Linked DNA regions of Selenomonas sputigena. The protein of the gene in region 1 interacts with the protein of each later gene in a pairwise test. Links are inferred from orthologs where the notes say so. Each region holds a gene or a part of one and is shown on either strand. Other genes may lie near its edges.

Region 1 (7,636 bases):
AGGTCTCAATACCCAGAGAAAGCGGCGTGACGTCGAGGAGCAGCATGTCCTTGACTTCGCCGACGATGATGCCGGCCTGAATTGCCGCACCGATGGAAACACACTCGTCCGGGTTCACGCTGCGATCCGGCTCCTTGCCAAAGTAGCCCTTGATGGCCTCCTGCACGGCAGGGATGCGCGACGAACCGCCGACGAGAAGCACCTTGTCGATGTCCGAAGGCGAAAGACCTGCATCCGACATCGCCTGACGCGTCGGACCCATCGTGCGCTCGACAAGATCGTGCGTAAGCTCATCAAACTTGGCACGCGTGAGCTTCAAGTCAAGATGCTTCGGACCCGTGGCGTCCGCCGTGATGAACGGCAGATTGATCGGCGTCTCCATCATGCTCGAAAGCTCGATCTTCGCCTTTTCCGCCGCTTCCAACAGACGCTGTGCACTCATCTTGTCGGCGGAGAGGTCGATGCCGTTCTCCTTCTTGAACTCCTCGACCATCCAGTTCATGACGGCGTGGTCAAAGTCGTCGCCGCCCAAGTGCGTGTCGCCGCTCGTCGCCTTGACTTCAACCATGCCCTCGCTGAGTTCGAGGATCGAAACGTCGAACGTGCCGCCGCCCAAGTCAAAGACGAGAACCGTGTGCTCGCCGCCCTTGTCGACGCCGTATGCCAGCGATGCCGCCGTCGGCTCGTTGACGATGCGCAGGACGTCGAGACCCGCGATCTTGCCCGCATCCTTCGTCGCCTGGCGCTGGCTGTCGTTGAAGTACGCCGGCACCGTGATGACCGCCTGCGTCACCGTCTCGCCGAGGTAGGCTTCCGCGTCCGCTTTGAGCTTCTGCAGGATCATCGCCGAAATCTCAGGCGGCGTGTAGTCCTTGCCGTCGATGGAAACCTTGTAATCCTTCTCACCCATGTGACGCTTGATCGACGCGATCGTGCGGTCAGGGTTCGATACCGCCTGACGCTTGGCGAGCTGGCCGATGAGACGCTCGCCCGTCTTCGTGAAGCCGACGACGGACGGCGTCAGGCGGCTGCCCTCCGGGTTCGTGATGACGACGGGCTTGCCGCCCTCCATGACGGAGACGACGGAGTTCGTGGTACCTAAATCGATGCCAATTGCTTTTGCCATGATGAATTCCTCCTAAATGTTTATATCTATAAAAAGAGTTTCCTCTATTTGACTTAATTTGAAACGACCTGCACCATGCTTGGGCGTATGACGCGCCCCTTTACCATGTAGCCTTTCTGCAGTTCCTGCTCGATCGTATCGTCCTCCTTCTCGGGATCCTGCACGCGCATGACCGCCTGATGGAAGTTCGTGTCGAACTTCTTATCCTTCGTATCAATGACTTCCAAGCCGTTCTTCGCGAGCGCTTCCTGCATCTGCTTGTAGATCATGGAAACGCCTGCGCGGAAGCTGTCGAGGTCAGAACCTTCGGCGGAAAGTGCACGCTCGAAGTTGTCGAGGAGCGGCAGCATATCCGTGAGGATGCCCTGGGTGACGACGGCGGCAAGCTCTTCGCGCTCCTTCGCAGAACGACGGCGGAAGTTGTCGAAGTCCGCGCGCAGTCGCAGCATCTGTGCGTCCTTTTCTGCCAGATCGGCTTCAAGCTTTTCTGCACGCTTCACAGGATCGTCCGCGCCATTTTCTGCCTCCTCGGTACCTTCACGGCTTCCTTCGGCAGTCTCCTCGCGGACATCTCCCGTCGCTTCTTCTGCGACGTCCGCAGTGTCTGCGGCCTCCGCCTCGTCGATCTCGCGCTTCATCTCCTCGAGCTTTTCCTCGTCCTTCTTCTTCAACTCATCCTTCATGAATGATGGCATTCCCTTCACCTCGTATTTCATGCTATGCCGCTACCAGCGGAAAGGCTGCACAAGCGCAGCGATATGGTGGTTCAGATATCCCAAGAGCGCCATCGCCTTGCCGTACTCCATGCGCGTCGGCCCTAAGACGGCGATCGTGCCCAAGCACTCGCCATCCAAGTGGTACGTCGCGCGAATGATGCTGCAATCCTCAATGCCGCTGTACTCATTCTCACGGCCGATCGTGACGACGAGTCCCTCCTGCGATTTCTTCTGCAGAACGTCTTTGACGAAGTTCTCCTCTTCGAGCAGTGAGAGGAGCGCACGCACGCGCGTCACATCGCGAAACTCCGGCTGCGCAAGCATCTCTGTCGTGCCGCCGAGATAGAGCCGCTGCTCCTTGCGCTCCTCGTCGAGCGCTTCGTAAATCAGTTCCATTGCCGCCTGATAAAGCGACTCGTCCATGACCTCGGCGCGTATGCGCTTCAAAGCGGCCGTGCCGATGGAGGAAAGCTTCTCGCCCGACAGACATCGGTTGATGACCTCCGCCATGCGTTGGAAATCCTCGAAACTCGCGCCTTTCGGCATCTTGACGACGCGGTTCTCCACGAAGCCCGCGTCCGTCATCAAGACGGCGATGACACGATCTTCGCCCAGCGGCACGAACTGCAGCGTGCGAAAAGCCGCTTCATCCAGCTGCGGCGCAAGGACGAGCGCGAGATTCTTCGTCAGTCGCGAAATGATCTTCGCCGTCTCCTGAAAGACGCTCTCGACGCGCTTGACGCGCTTTCGATACCAGTGGTCAATCAACGCCCTCTCGCGCTCGTCAATCGGCGCGGGCGAGAGCAGATTGTCCACATAGAGTCGATACCCTTTCGACGAAGGGATGCGCCCAGAGGACGTGTGCAAATGCTCCAAGTAGCCCATATCCTCGAGATCCGCCATCTCGTTGCGGATCGTTGCCGGACTAACGCCGAAATCATGACGCCGCGCCACAGTGCGCGAGCCGACAGGCTCCGCCGACGAGATGTAGTCATCGACTACCGCCTGCAGGATGCGCTGCTTCCTTTCATCAAGCATCTTCACACCCCCTCTGATAAGGTCTACTATGAAAGTCCAAGAAACCAAGCCCGAAAGGCGCAGGCCGATTGGCTAACTTTCATTAAGGGCGGCGCACTTTTGTCCACAAAGTGGACGTTTGTGCGTGTAGTTTACTATGAAAGTCCAAGAAGCCAAGCCCGAAGGGCGCAGGCCGATTGGGTAACTTTCATTAAGGGCGGCGCACAATGTCCACAAAGTGGACGTTTGTGCGTGTAGTTCATGCTGTTAGCACTCAATCTCCTTGAGTGCTAACCCATGACTAGAATATACACGATAAAAGTCAAAAAGTCAACATCTTTTTTGTCTTTCGCAAAAAAGTTTTACTATGAAAGTCCAAGAAGTCAAGCCCAAAGGGCGCTGACTGATTGGTCGGTTTTTGGTAAGGGCGTCGCACAATATCCACAAAGTGGACGTTTGTGCGTGTAATTTACGCTTCTTTCTCTTGCACAGGCTTGCGCTGTCAACCGATCGAGTCAAGCAAAAAGGGGCTGCCGCACATTTTGTGCGACAGCCCTCTTTTTCATACCGCAATATCAATATTGTTGCCGACCGCAGGGTCGAGGCTTTCCAACATCTCACCCACAGCTTCTTCCGTCGTATCCATCGCCATCTTCATGACGGAGATGCCGAACTGCTGCGAGAAGCGTGCCTGGCTTAGATCGACCGACATCGCCGCTATGCTCATATCCATCGAAATCGCTCCTTTCTCCTCTTATTTATCGTACATATAAGAGGAAAGCTTAAAGTTTGCCGGCAAAGCCGCTTGCGGCAGCTACGTTTCATCTCTTTCCAACAAGAATGCTTCAAAGACGCGGTTGCCAAACTTCATGCCCTGCTCTGTCAGACGTATGCTCACCGCCGTTTCTTCAACAAGCCCCGCCGCCTGCAAGCGCGCGATCACTTCGCCATAGACCTCGTGCACATCCGAGGCGAAAGTGCCGCGAAAGCGCTTCTTATCAATACCATACGCCGTGCGGAGCGCGAGGAAGGCGAATTCTTCGATATGGCTTTCGCGCGAGCAAGGCTCTTCTTCCCTTGCAGGCGACAGGCCTCCTTCGATGCACGCGATGTAGCGGCAAAGATCCTGCTCATTCTCCGTGCGCTGTCCGTGCCAATACGAATGCGCCGCTGCGCCGAGACCGATGTAGGACACGTCCTGCCAATAGGCGAGGTTGTGGCGGCTCTCTTCGCCCGCCCTCGCATAGTTCGAGATTTCGTAGCGGCGGTAACCCAAGCGTGGCAGTTCTGCCGTGATATAGTCGTACATATCGCCGCATTCGTCATCCGTCGGCAGATGAAGCCGCCCCGCCTCTTCCATGCGGGCGAACGGCGTGCCGTCCTCGACGGCAAGCCCGTAGACGGAGATGTGACCAATGCCGAGCGCAGCGGCTCGCGCCACACTGTCCTTGAGATCAGAAAGCGTCTGCCCAGGCAGACCGTACATGAGGTCAAGGCTCACGCGAAAGTCTGCCTTCTGCGCCATGCGCACGGCATCCTCCGCCTCCCGTGCCGTATGAATGCGCCCGATAGCAGTGAGCAGCGCATCGAAAAACGACTGCACGCCGAAGCTCAGACGGTTGACGCCCGCCTCGCGCAATCGTTCGAGAAGCTTTGCATCGACCGTACCGGGATTCGCCTCGACCGTGAACTCTTCCTCGCCTGTCAGTCGAAAACTCTCGCGCACGGTGCAGACGACGGCGAGAAGGTCGTCTGCCGCAAGCGTTGTCGGCGTGCCGCCGCCGATGTAGACGGTGCGCACTGCCCCTTCCTGCAGACAGCGACAGCCCTGCGCCGCAATCTCGCGGCACAGGGCTTCTCGGTAGCGGCTCATCCATCGCTCTTCTCCTGCATAAGAAGGGAAGTCGCAGTAAAAGCACTTGCGGCGGCAGAAGGGAATATGGACATACACGCCGAAATCACCCATTCTGCCGCCTCTTTTCCTTTCAAATTCTCGCTTTCCCCTTCGCTCGGCAATTCCCACAATAAAAGGAAGCGCAGAACCGCGCGGGAATCAGTCGATCTTCAATATCGCCATGAAGGCTTCCTGCGGCACTTCGACGCTGCCGACCGCCTTCATACGCTTCTTGCCTTCTTTCTGCTTTTCAAGCAGCTTGCGCTTTCTCGATATGTCGCCGCCGTAGCACTTGGCAAGCACGTCTTTTCGCATGGCACGCACGTTCTCTCGCGCGATGATCTTGTTGCCGACAGCCGCCTGGATCGGAATCTCGAACATCTGCTGCGGAATGATCTCCTTGAGCTTCTGCGCGAGCTGGCGGCCGCGCGTCGCGGCGCGGTCGGCGTGGACGATGGTCGACAATGCATCGACGGGATCGCCGTTCAAGAGAATGTCAAGCTTCACGAGGCGCGACTGGCGATAGTCGGCAAGCTCGTAGTCGAGCGAGGCATAGCCGCGCGTCGTCGATTTCAAGCGATCAAAGTAGTCGTAGATGATCTCGCTCAAAGGAATGTGGTAGATGATCATGACGCGATTCGTGTCGAGGTAGTCCATGCTCTCGAACGTGCCGCGCTTTTCCTGCGAGACTTCCATGACGGAGCCGACATAGTCCTTCGGCACGATGACCGTCGCCTTGACAAACGGCTCCTCGATGAAGTCGATCTCCGTCGGCGGCGGAAGCTTCGACGGATTGTCGACCTTGAGCATCGTCCCGTTCGTCTTGTGGACGTGGTAGATGACGGAGGGCGCCGTCGTGATGAGCTTCATGCCGTACTCGCGCTCCAACCGCTCCTGGATGACGTCCATGTGCAGAAGACCCAAGAAACCGCAGCGATAGCCGAAGCCAAGTGCGATCGATGTCTCCGGCTCGAAGATCAGCGCCGCATCATTGAGCTGCAGCTTTTCGAGCGCGTCCTTCAAATTGTCGTAGTCGGCGCTGTCCACGGGATAGAGTCCGCAGTAGACCATCGGCGTCACGCCGCGATAGCCGGGCAGCGGCTCTGGTGCAGGGTTCTTCGCGCTCGTCACGGTATCGCCGACGAGCACGTCGCGCACGTTCTTCAAACTTCCCGCGACGAAGCCGACTTCTCCCGCCGTAAGTTCGCCGAGCTCGGCAGGTGCGGGACGGAAGCAGCCGACATCGGTCACCTCGAATGTCTTGCCCGTCGCCATCATCTTCAGTTCCATGCCCTTCTTGATATGACCTTCCATCAGGCGCACATGCGCGATCGCGCCCTTGTACGAGTCAAAGTACGAGTCGAAGATCAAAGCGCGAAGCGGCGCATTGTCCTCGCCCTTCGGCGGCGGGATGCGCTCGATGATGGCGTCGAGGATCTCCTCGATGCCTACGCCCGTCTTCGCCGAAGTCAGGATCGCCTCGGACGCATCGAGGCCGATCGCCTCCTCGATCTCCTCTTTGACGCGCTCGGGATCGGCGCTCGGCAAATCGATCTTATTGATGACAGGGATGATTTCGAGATCGTGCTCCAGCGCCATGTAGACGTTTGCGAGCGTCTGCGCTTCGACGCCCTGCGCCGCATCGACGACGAGAAGCGCTCCCTCGCAGGCCGCAAGGCTTCTCGACACCTCGTATGTGAAATCGACGTGACCCGGCGTGTCGATGAGATTGAGTTCATAGACCTCGCCGTCCTTGCCGCGATAGTGCAGGCGCACGGTCTGCGCCTTGATCGTAATGCCGCGCTCACGCTCAAGCTCCATATTGTCGAGCACCTGCGCCTCCATCTCGCGCTCAGTCAAAGTGCCCGTGCTTTCAATGAGGCGGTCGGCAAGCGTCGACTTACCATGGTCGATGTGCGCGATAATCGAGAAATTGCGGATGTATTTGTTCTGCATCAAAAATTCCTTTCCTTGTCCATCGGCTCGTTGACTTTCCTACGGGGCGAGCCACTCCTCATGACAAAGATGCCCAGCGTGATGCCCGCACCTCACTCCTCATCGCGTTGGAGACGCCGCTCGGCGTTCGGCTCCAAGCTCGCGCGATAGAGCCACGCGAGGTTTTTCGCCGTGTAGGTACGCAGGCGCAGGAGTCCCGTATATTCCCTGCTGCCCTGCTGGATGCCGTGAAACGTCAGATCCGTCTCCTCCAAATCCTGCCACCCCGCTTGCGGCGTCCAAGTCTTGCCATCCTTCGTGCTTACCGTGCCCATCGGCACGTTCAAGGCGCGCTTGAGGAACTGCACCTCCAACGTATTTCCCTTAGCGTCCTTTTTCGTGACCCACTCCCAATAAAAGAGCAGTTCCCCTTTGAGCCGCATCGTCGAGGTGTCCGCCATGGCGCTCTCCTCGCCTCCGTCCGACCGCTTTTCTTTCCAAAGCTCATACCAGCGATCCGAACTCGTCAGACGCTCCAGTTCGCCCATGCCGAAAACGCTGTCGACGATTGCCGCATAAAAGGTTTCATCATACTGCTGCGAGTTCATTTCCTTTTCCGAGCCAGGCGTGCGCTTCGACCAAAGGATGTTTCCCTGCGCATCGTAAAAGTCCTCTTCCAGATAGCGGAAAGTGCGATTCTGCGGACTGACCTCGACGAGTGCGAGGCTGTAGGCAAGCGCAGCCGGATCGGGCAGGATATCCTTGATGCCGTAGTTCGCAATCGTCTCCTTTGCGCCTTCATAGCTGAAGCTCGTTTTAATCCAGCCGTGAATGACCGTTGGCATCGCACGCTCCAACCCTGCGACATTGAGACTCTTGACGACCGTGACTTCGTTCGGCGCAAAATACTTGCTGTACTTCGCATCCGATGCCAACCAATACCATTCT
Region 2 (7,826 bases), 1.1 Mb from region 1 along the record:
GCCCGTCATCTATCCCGCTGCCATCTTGAAGGACACGAAGCACATGGACGAGGCGAAATCCTTCCTCGACTTCGTTTCCTCGGAAAAGGGCACGGCAATCCTTGAAAAGTACGGCTTCAAAGCCGCCGGAAAATAATGGAACTTGAAGTCAAAATCCGCAAGAAGCTGCGCGGCTTCGATCTTGCCGTGGAATTTTCCGTGCGCGACGAAGTGCTCGCTCTGCTCGGCGCCTCGGGCTGCGGCAAGAGCATGACCTTGAAGTGCATCGCGGGCATCGAAAAGCCCGACGAAGGTCGCATCCTGCTCAACGGGCGCACGCTCTTCGACAGCGAAAAGGGCGTGAACCTCGCGCCGCAGAAGCGCCGCGTCGGCTACCTGTTCCAAGACTACGCCCTCTTTCCCAACATGACCGTCGCCGAGAACATCACGTTTTCGGCGCACGGCACGAAAGAAGAAAAGCGCAAGCTCCTCGAAAGGGAGCTTGCGCGCTTTTCGCTTGCGGGACTCGAAAACTCTTACCCCAAGGAACTTTCGGGCGGACAGAAACAGCGCACGGCGTTCGCGCGCATCCTCGCCTCCGATGCCGAACTTCTGCTGCTCGACGAGCCGTTCTCCGCGCTCGACAGCTACCTCAAGTGGCAGTTGGAGCTGGAGCTGCTACACCTCTTCGACGACTACGGACGCGCCGCCGTCCTCGTCTCGCACGACCGCGGCGAAGCCTACCGCCTGGCCGATCGCATCGCCGTCCTGAGCAGCGGCGCCCTCGAATCGCTCGGCACGAAGCACGCGCTCTTCGAGCAGCCCGGCACACTCGCGGCGACGCTCCTCACAGGCTGCAAGAATATCTCCCGCGCACGCCGCACGGCAGAGCATGAGCTCTTCGCCGAGGACTGGCAAATCACGCTGCACTCTGCCGCCCCCGTGCCCGAGAACCTCCGCCATGTCGGCATCCGCGCCCACTTCTTTTCCCTGCGCGAAGAAGCGGCGGAAAACACGCCGCGCATGGAAGCCGTGCAGATCATCGAGGATGCCTTTTCCTACCTCGTCATGGCGAAGAAGGCGGATTCGGACGCCGCGCCCGTGCGTTGGGAGATTGAAAAAATCGCTTGGCAAGGGCTGGGGCAGAAAGAATTCTATCTGCATTTTCCCGCCGATCGGCTCATCTTGCTCGAACGATAGGAGGCGCACATGGAATTTTCTCCCTTTTGGATCACCTTGAAGACGGCGACGGTCGCCACCTTCATCTCCTTCTTCCTCGGCATCGCCCTCGCCTACGCCGTCCTCCATCTGAGGCGCTTCCAAGGCATTGCCGACGCCGTCATCACATTGCCCATGGTGCTGCCGCCGACCGTCGTCGGCTTCTTCCTCCTGCTCGTATTCGGCAGGAAAAGCCCTCTAGGGCAAATGCTCCTCGACTTCGGCATGCCGCTCGTCTTCACATGGAAGGCGACCGTCATCGCCGCCGTCGTCGTCTCGCTGCCCCTCATGTACCGCACGGCGCGCGGCGCCTTCGAGCAGCTCGACAAAAACATCGTCTATGCGGCACGCACGCTCGGCATCTCCGAGTGGCGCATCTTCTGGCGCATCCTCGTGCCGAACGCCAAGCACGGCATCGTTGCGGGACTCGTGCTGACGTTCACGCGTGCACTCGGCGAGTTCGGCGCGACTATCATGTTCGCAGGCAACGTCCCCGGCACGACGCAGACGATGTCCACAGCGATCTACGCCGCTGTACAGGCGAACGACTACGACCTCGCCTTCCAATGGGCGACGGCTCTCGTCCTCTTCTCCCTCGTCTTCGTCGCCGCCATGAACGCTTGGCTCGCGCGAAGCCGCGGCTAAAATACGGACGCAAAAAAAGCTTCCTGCTGCAGCGTCGCTGCAGCAGGAAGCCTTTCTATTTTAATTTGTTCGCGATGGATTTCGCGCCTTACATCATGCCCGGCATACCGCCGCCCATGCCCGGTGCGCCCATCGGCATCGGAGGCTCCTTCTCCGGCTTGTCCGCCACGAGCGTCTCCGTCGTCAGAACCATCGCCGCGATGCTCGCCGCATTCTGCAGAGCGGAGCGCGTGACCTTCGCCGGGTCGACGATGCCCGCGCCGATCATGTCGACGTACTCGCCCGTCAGAGCGTTGAAGCCCGTGCCGTTCGCCGACTTCTTGACGTTCTCGACGACGACGGAACCTTCAAGACCCGCGTTGTTCGCAATCTGGCGAACCGGCTCCTCGATGGCGCGCTTCACGATGTTGATGCCCGTCTGCACGTCGCCTTCGGCGCTCAAAGCGTCAAGCGCGGGCAGGATGTCGACGAACGTCGTGCCGCCGCCGGCGACGATGCCCTCTTCGACCGCCGCACGCGTAGCGTTCAGAGCGTCCTCGATGCGCAGCTTCTTGTCCTTCATCTCGACCTCGGTCGCAGCGCCGATCTCGATGACGGCGACGCCGCCCGCGAGCTTTGCGAGGCGCTCCTGCAGCTTCTCCTTGTCGAAGTCCGAAGTCGTCTCCGCAACCTGCTTCTTGATCTGCTCGACGCGCGCGTCGATCGCAGCCTTGTCGCCGGAGCCGTCGACGATCGTCGTCTCTTCCTTCGAGGCGCGAACCTGACGCGCCTGACCGAGATCCTCGATCTCGACGCTGTCGAGCTTCCTGCCGACTTCCTCGGAGATGACCGTGCCGCCCGTCAGGATAGCGATGTCTTCGAGCATCGCCTTGCGGCGGTCGCCGAAGCCCGGAGCCTTGACGGCAAGAGCCTTGAACGTGCCGCGCAGCTTGTTGACGACGAGCGTCGCAAGCGCCTCACCGTCGAGATCCTCGGCGATGATCATCAGTTCCTTGCCCTGCTTTACGACCTTCTCAAGAATCGGCAGGATGTCGGCAATCGCCGAAATCTTGCGATCCGTGATGAGGATGTACGGATTGTCGAGAACGGCTTCCATCTTGTCCGTGTCCGTGACCATGTAGGGGGAGATGTAGCCGCGGTCGAACTGCATGCCCTCGACGACCGAGAGGTTCGTGTCCATGGACTTCGACTCCTCGACCGTGATGACGCCGTCCTTGCCGACCTTCTCCATCGCCTCTGCGATCAGCTCGCCGACTTCCTCGTCGCCCGAGGAAATCGCCGCGACCTGCGCGATCGCCGCCTTGCCCTCGACCTTCTTCGAGTTGCTCTTGATCTCATCGACGAGCTTCTTGACCGCCTGGTCGATGCCCTTCTTGAGGATCATCGGGTTCGCGCCCGCAGCGACGTTCCTCATGCCCTCGTGGATCATCGCCTGCGCGAGAAGCGTAGCCGTCGTCGTGCCGTCGCCCGCGATGTCGTTCGTCTTCGTCGCGACTTCCTTGACGAGCTGTGCGCCCATGTTCTCAAACGGATCTTCGAGTTCGATGTCCTTCGCAATCGTCACGCCGTCGTTCGTGATCGTCGGTGCGCCGAACTTCTTGTCGAGAACGACGTTGCGACCCTTAGGCCCAAGCGTGACCTTTACGGCATTTGCCAAAGCGTCGACGCCCTTGCCGAGCGCACGGCGCGCTTCTTCATTGAACAAAACCTGCTTTGCCATGGTAAAACCTCCCAATATCTATCGAATCTATCGAATCTGCGCTCTCTCAGACAAATCTCAGAGAACCGCGAGGATGTCGCTCTCGCGAACGATCAAGTAGTTCTGCTCGTCAACCTTGACTTCAGAACCCGAGTACTTCGAGAAGATAACCTTGTCGCCCGTCTTGACTTCCATCTGCGCACGCGTGCCGTTGTCAAGCATCTTGCCCGTGCCGACTGCGACGACTTCGCCTTCCTGCGGCTTCTCCTTCGCCGTGTCCGGCAGCACGATGCCGCTCGCCGTCTTCATATCGCCTTCCGAAACCTTGATGACAACTCTGTCGCCCAATGGCCTGATCATGTTTATCTTCCTCCCAAATCAACGGAATCGCTGACGAATCAGCTCTTCCTAAATTCTTTTTTGTTAGCACTCGCATTGCTTGAGTGCTAACCACAGTTCTTATATTACTCATTTTTCGACAAATAGTCAAGAACTTTTTTTGATTTTTTGACCTTTTAGAGAAAAATCTGCCGCGAAGTGTAATAGAACGGCACGTTGTCAGTTTTCCAGACTCTTCTCATCGAGCAGAAAATCATAGACATTCATGAAGAGGACGCCCTTCTCATTATAATGCGGCGCCGGGCTGTCCTTCGTGATGATCATGCGCTTGAAAAAATCCCCCGTCAGCATCAGGGAGCGCTGCTCCTGCTCCATCTTCGCGGCATCCGGCAGCGCGTAGGCAGACTGAATGTAATAGCGCTTCGAGCCCTTATTGCAGACGAAGTCTATTTCGAGCTGCCTGCGGATGCTGCTTCCCTTATCATTCGTGCCGTACTGCTGGATGACGCCCACATCCACATTAAACCCACGGATCTTCAGCTCATTGAAGATGATATTCTCCATGCTGTGCGTTTCCTCCAGCTGTCTGAAATTCAGTCGGGCATTCCGCAGCCCCATGTCCGTAAAATAGTATTTCACTGGAGTGTCCATGTATTTCTTTCCCTTTACGTCATAGCGCAGAGCACCGTCAATCAGAAACGAATCACACAGATAATCAATATAGCGTTTGATCGTACTGTTGCTGATCTTCTTTCCCTTGACCGAGCGAAAGGTCGCCGACAGCTTTTCCGGGTTGGTCAGCGAGCCGATGGCAGAAGAGAGAATGTTCAAAAGCTCTTCCAGTTCCGTCTTGTTGCGTATCCTGTGCCTGCCGACAATATCGGAAATATAGGTTTCCTCAAAAAGTGCTTTCAGAAAAGCAATCTTCTGCTCTGTCGTCGTAAAATTCAGCACCAACGGCAGACCGCCGTAGAGCATATATTCATTCCAGCCATCGTATTTGCTGCCAGAATAGACCGACATAAATTCTGCAAAGCTCAGCGGATACATGCGAACCTCATCGCCGCGCCCTCGGAATTCCGTAATCACGTCCTTCGACAGAAAGCGGGCGTTACTGCCGGTCACATACACATCTACATTTTCCATGCGAATCAAACTGTTAAGGACGGACTCAAATTCCCCCAGAAGCTGCACCTCATCGAGCAGTACATAATACAGCCCTTCACCTGCGAGCTGTTCCTTCAAATACGGATACAGCACAACAGGATCGCAGAATCGCTTATTTTCAAACGTATCGAACGCGATCTCGACGATATGATTCGCGTCCGTTCCTTCCGAGAGCAAATGCTCCTTGAAGAGCTTGAACAAGAGATACGATTTCCCGCATCGTCGCATGCCCGTAACGACCTTGATCAGCCCGTTATGCTTCTTGCTGATCAGGGTATTCAGATAACGATCTCTTTTGATTTCCATTCCATAGCCTCCTATTGAAGATTTTTGCGGTATACTGAAAAAATCTTCAATATAATTATATCCCCGACAGCATTATTTTTCCAGTCAAATAAAAAGATTTTTGCGGCTGCCCGCAAAAATCTTTTTTAGGGAAACGCTGATAAAATGAAGTCGCCCAGATTTGCGCAGATGCGCTGTATCTATCGAGGAGACAAGCTACACGCACAAACGTCCACTTTGTAGACATTGTGCGCCGCCCTTACCTGAAACCAGCCAATCGATCTGCGCCTTCGGCTTGACCTCTTGGGGTTTCAGTGTAAACCGGAGGCGTAGCGGTGCTACGTCGAGGATTTGTCGACGACGAGAGGACAGCGCAGATGCGTGAAGATGGGTGGCTGAATTTATCAGTGGTCCCTTAGGAACTCATATAAAATCGACCTGCCGCGTAGCAACAAAGCTGTTCCTCGCTTCTCCGATCTTCCCCCCTCACCCCAGCACCAGTCCCACAGGACAATGATCGCTGCCGAAGACCTCGTTGTGGATCGTCGCCTCCTTGATCTTCGGCGCAAGGCGGTCGGAAACGAGGAAGTAGTCGATGCGCCAGCCTGCATTCGTCTCACGCGCCTTGCGGAGATACGACCACCAGGTATAGATGCCCGTCTTGTCGGGGTAGAGTGCGCGGAACGTGTCGGTGAAGCCCGCTGCGAGAAGCTCCGTCATCTTCTCGCGCTCCTCGTCGGTGAAGCCTGCATTCTTGCGGTTCGTCTTGGGATTCTTGAGGTCGATTTCCGTATGCGCCACGTTGAGGTCGCCGCAGACGACGACGGGCTTCTTCGCGTCAAGCGCCAAAAGATAGTCGCGGAACGCCTCCTCCCACGTCATGCGATAGGCGAGGCGCTCAAGGCCGCGCTGCGAATTTGGCGTGTAAACTGTCACGAAGTAGAGATCGTCGAACTCCAACGCGATGACGCGCCCCTCGTGATCGTGCTCTTCAATGCCGAGACCGTAGCTGACGGAAAGCGGCTCGATGCGGCTGAAGACCGCCGTGCCCGAGTAGCCCTTCTTCTCCGCACTGTTCCAATACTGCTTGTAGCCCGTAAGCTCCAAGATTGCCTGCTCCGGCTGCATCTTCGTCTCCTGCACGCCGAAGACGTCGGCGTCGAGCGCCTTGAACGACTGCATGAAGCCCTTGCCGAGGCAAGCGCGCAGACCATTGACATTCCATGATACGAAACGCATGATATTTCCCCCTCAGCCCTGCACGGGATCGCCGACGAAGTAGAGATAGAGGACGACGATGATGCCGAGCACGATGCGATACCAACCGAACGCCTTGAAATCATTGTTCTTGATGTAGCGCAGCAGAAACTTGATCGAAAGGATCGACACGACGAATGCCGTCGCCATGCCCACGACGAGAATCAAGATCTCGCTGCCCGTGTAGTGCCAGCCAAACTTGACCATCTTCAAGAGACTCGCGCCGAACATGACGGGAATGGCGAGGAAGAACGTGAATTCCGCCGCCACATAGCGCGACGTGCCGAAGAGGATGCCGCCCAAGATCGTCGCGCCCGAGCGCGACGTGCCCGGCACGAGAGACAGCACCTGGAACAGGCCGATGATGAACGCCGTCTTGTAGTCGAGCCGCTCGATCTCGCGCACGCGCGGCGTGCGACGCTTATTGTACGTCTCGACGACGAGGAACATGACGCCGTAGAAGATCAAGGTCGCCGCGACGACAGGCGCTGTCATAAAGTGCTCTTCCATGAACTTGTTGAACAAAAGTCCGATGACCGCCGCCGGCACGCAGGCAAGGATGACCTTGTACCAGAGCTGCCACGTAGCACGCTTCTCCCAGCTTGACTTCCAGCTCGAAAACGGGTTGAGCTTCTCAAAGTTCAGCACGACGACGGCAAGGATGGCGCCGAGCTGTATGACGACGAGGAACATGTCCATAAAGGACTTCGAGACGTCGAGCTTGATGAACTCATCGACAAGAATCATATGTCCCGTACTGCTGATCGGCAGCCACTCCGTCAGCCCTTCGACAATGCCCAGGACAACCGTTTTCAAAAGCTCCATAATACTTAAATCCACACAGAATCCCCCTAATTCTCCCTACGAGATATTGAACGGGAACATTATACCACAGTTGCCGCGTCGTTGGAACAAAAAGGATTGCTCTTTCCATTCGCAAACTTACGGAATCACTGCCCACTCATGAATCCTTGAATTATAAAAGATAATAAATCTTATTTGTGAATCCGTACCATTTATGCTATAATGGGAGCGATGAATTTGCGGGCAAAGTTCCGCCCCTATATCGCAAAGGAGGATTTTTCATGCACAAGATGTTGAACCAGCTTCTTTCCGACCTCGTCGTCGAATATCACAAACTTCAGCACTACCACTGGTACGTCAAGGGTCCCGACTTCTTCCCCGTTCACGCGCAGTTGGAAAGCTACTACGACGGCGTGCGCGAAGACATCGACGC

What was found.
Region 2: the proteins of grpE (region 1) and groL interact in binary tests that used the Escherichia coli proteins (3 or more experiments, as listed by UniProt). The link is inferred for Selenomonas sputigena from one-to-one orthologs.

What each region holds. Positions count from the first base shown.
Region 1 is NZ_CP110383.1:334,028-341,663, reverse strand. The notes cover bases 1-2,788. They hold grpE (nucleotide exchange factor GrpE), read right to left. Parts: upstream 1,822-2,788; coding sequence 1,180-1,821; downstream 1-1,179. Other genes in these bases: hrcA (heat-inducible transcriptional repressor HrcA), read right to left, coding at 1,852-2,788; dnaK (molecular chaperone DnaK), read right to left, coding at 1-1,126. Also shown: more of hrcA, read right to left, coding at 2,789-2,880; OL236_RS01595 (YjfB family protein), read right to left, coding at 3,422-3,592; radical SAM family heme chaperone HemW, read right to left, coding at 3,674-4,825; lepA (translation elongation factor 4), read right to left, coding at 4,913-6,709; OL236_RS01580 (hypothetical protein), read right to left, coding at 6,802-7,636. UniProt on the Escherichia coli protein: Participates actively in the response to hyperosmotic and heat shock by preventing the aggregation of stress-denatured proteins, in association with DnaK and GrpE. It is the nucleotide exchange factor for DnaK and may function as a thermosensor.
Region 2 is NZ_CP110383.1:1,426,207-1,434,032, forward strand. The notes cover bases 1,247-4,224. They hold groL (chaperonin GroEL), read right to left. Parts: upstream 3,563-4,224; coding sequence 1,931-3,562; downstream 1,247-1,930. Other genes in these bases: modB (molybdate ABC transporter permease subunit), read left to right, coding at 1,247-1,842; groES (co-chaperone GroES), read right to left, coding at 3,620-3,901; OL236_RS06980 (ATP-binding protein), read right to left, coding at 4,100-4,224. Also shown: modA (molybdate ABC transporter substrate-binding protein), read left to right, coding at 1-136; OL236_RS06960 (sulfate/molybdate ABC transporter ATP-binding protein), read left to right, coding at 136-1,179; more of modB, read left to right, coding at 1,189-1,246; more of OL236_RS06980, read right to left, coding at 4,225-5,353; OL236_RS06985 (exodeoxyribonuclease III), read right to left, coding at 5,819-6,571; OL236_RS06990 (undecaprenyl-diphosphate phosphatase), read right to left, coding at 6,584-7,414; OL236_RS06995 (Dps family protein), read left to right, coding at 7,675-7,826.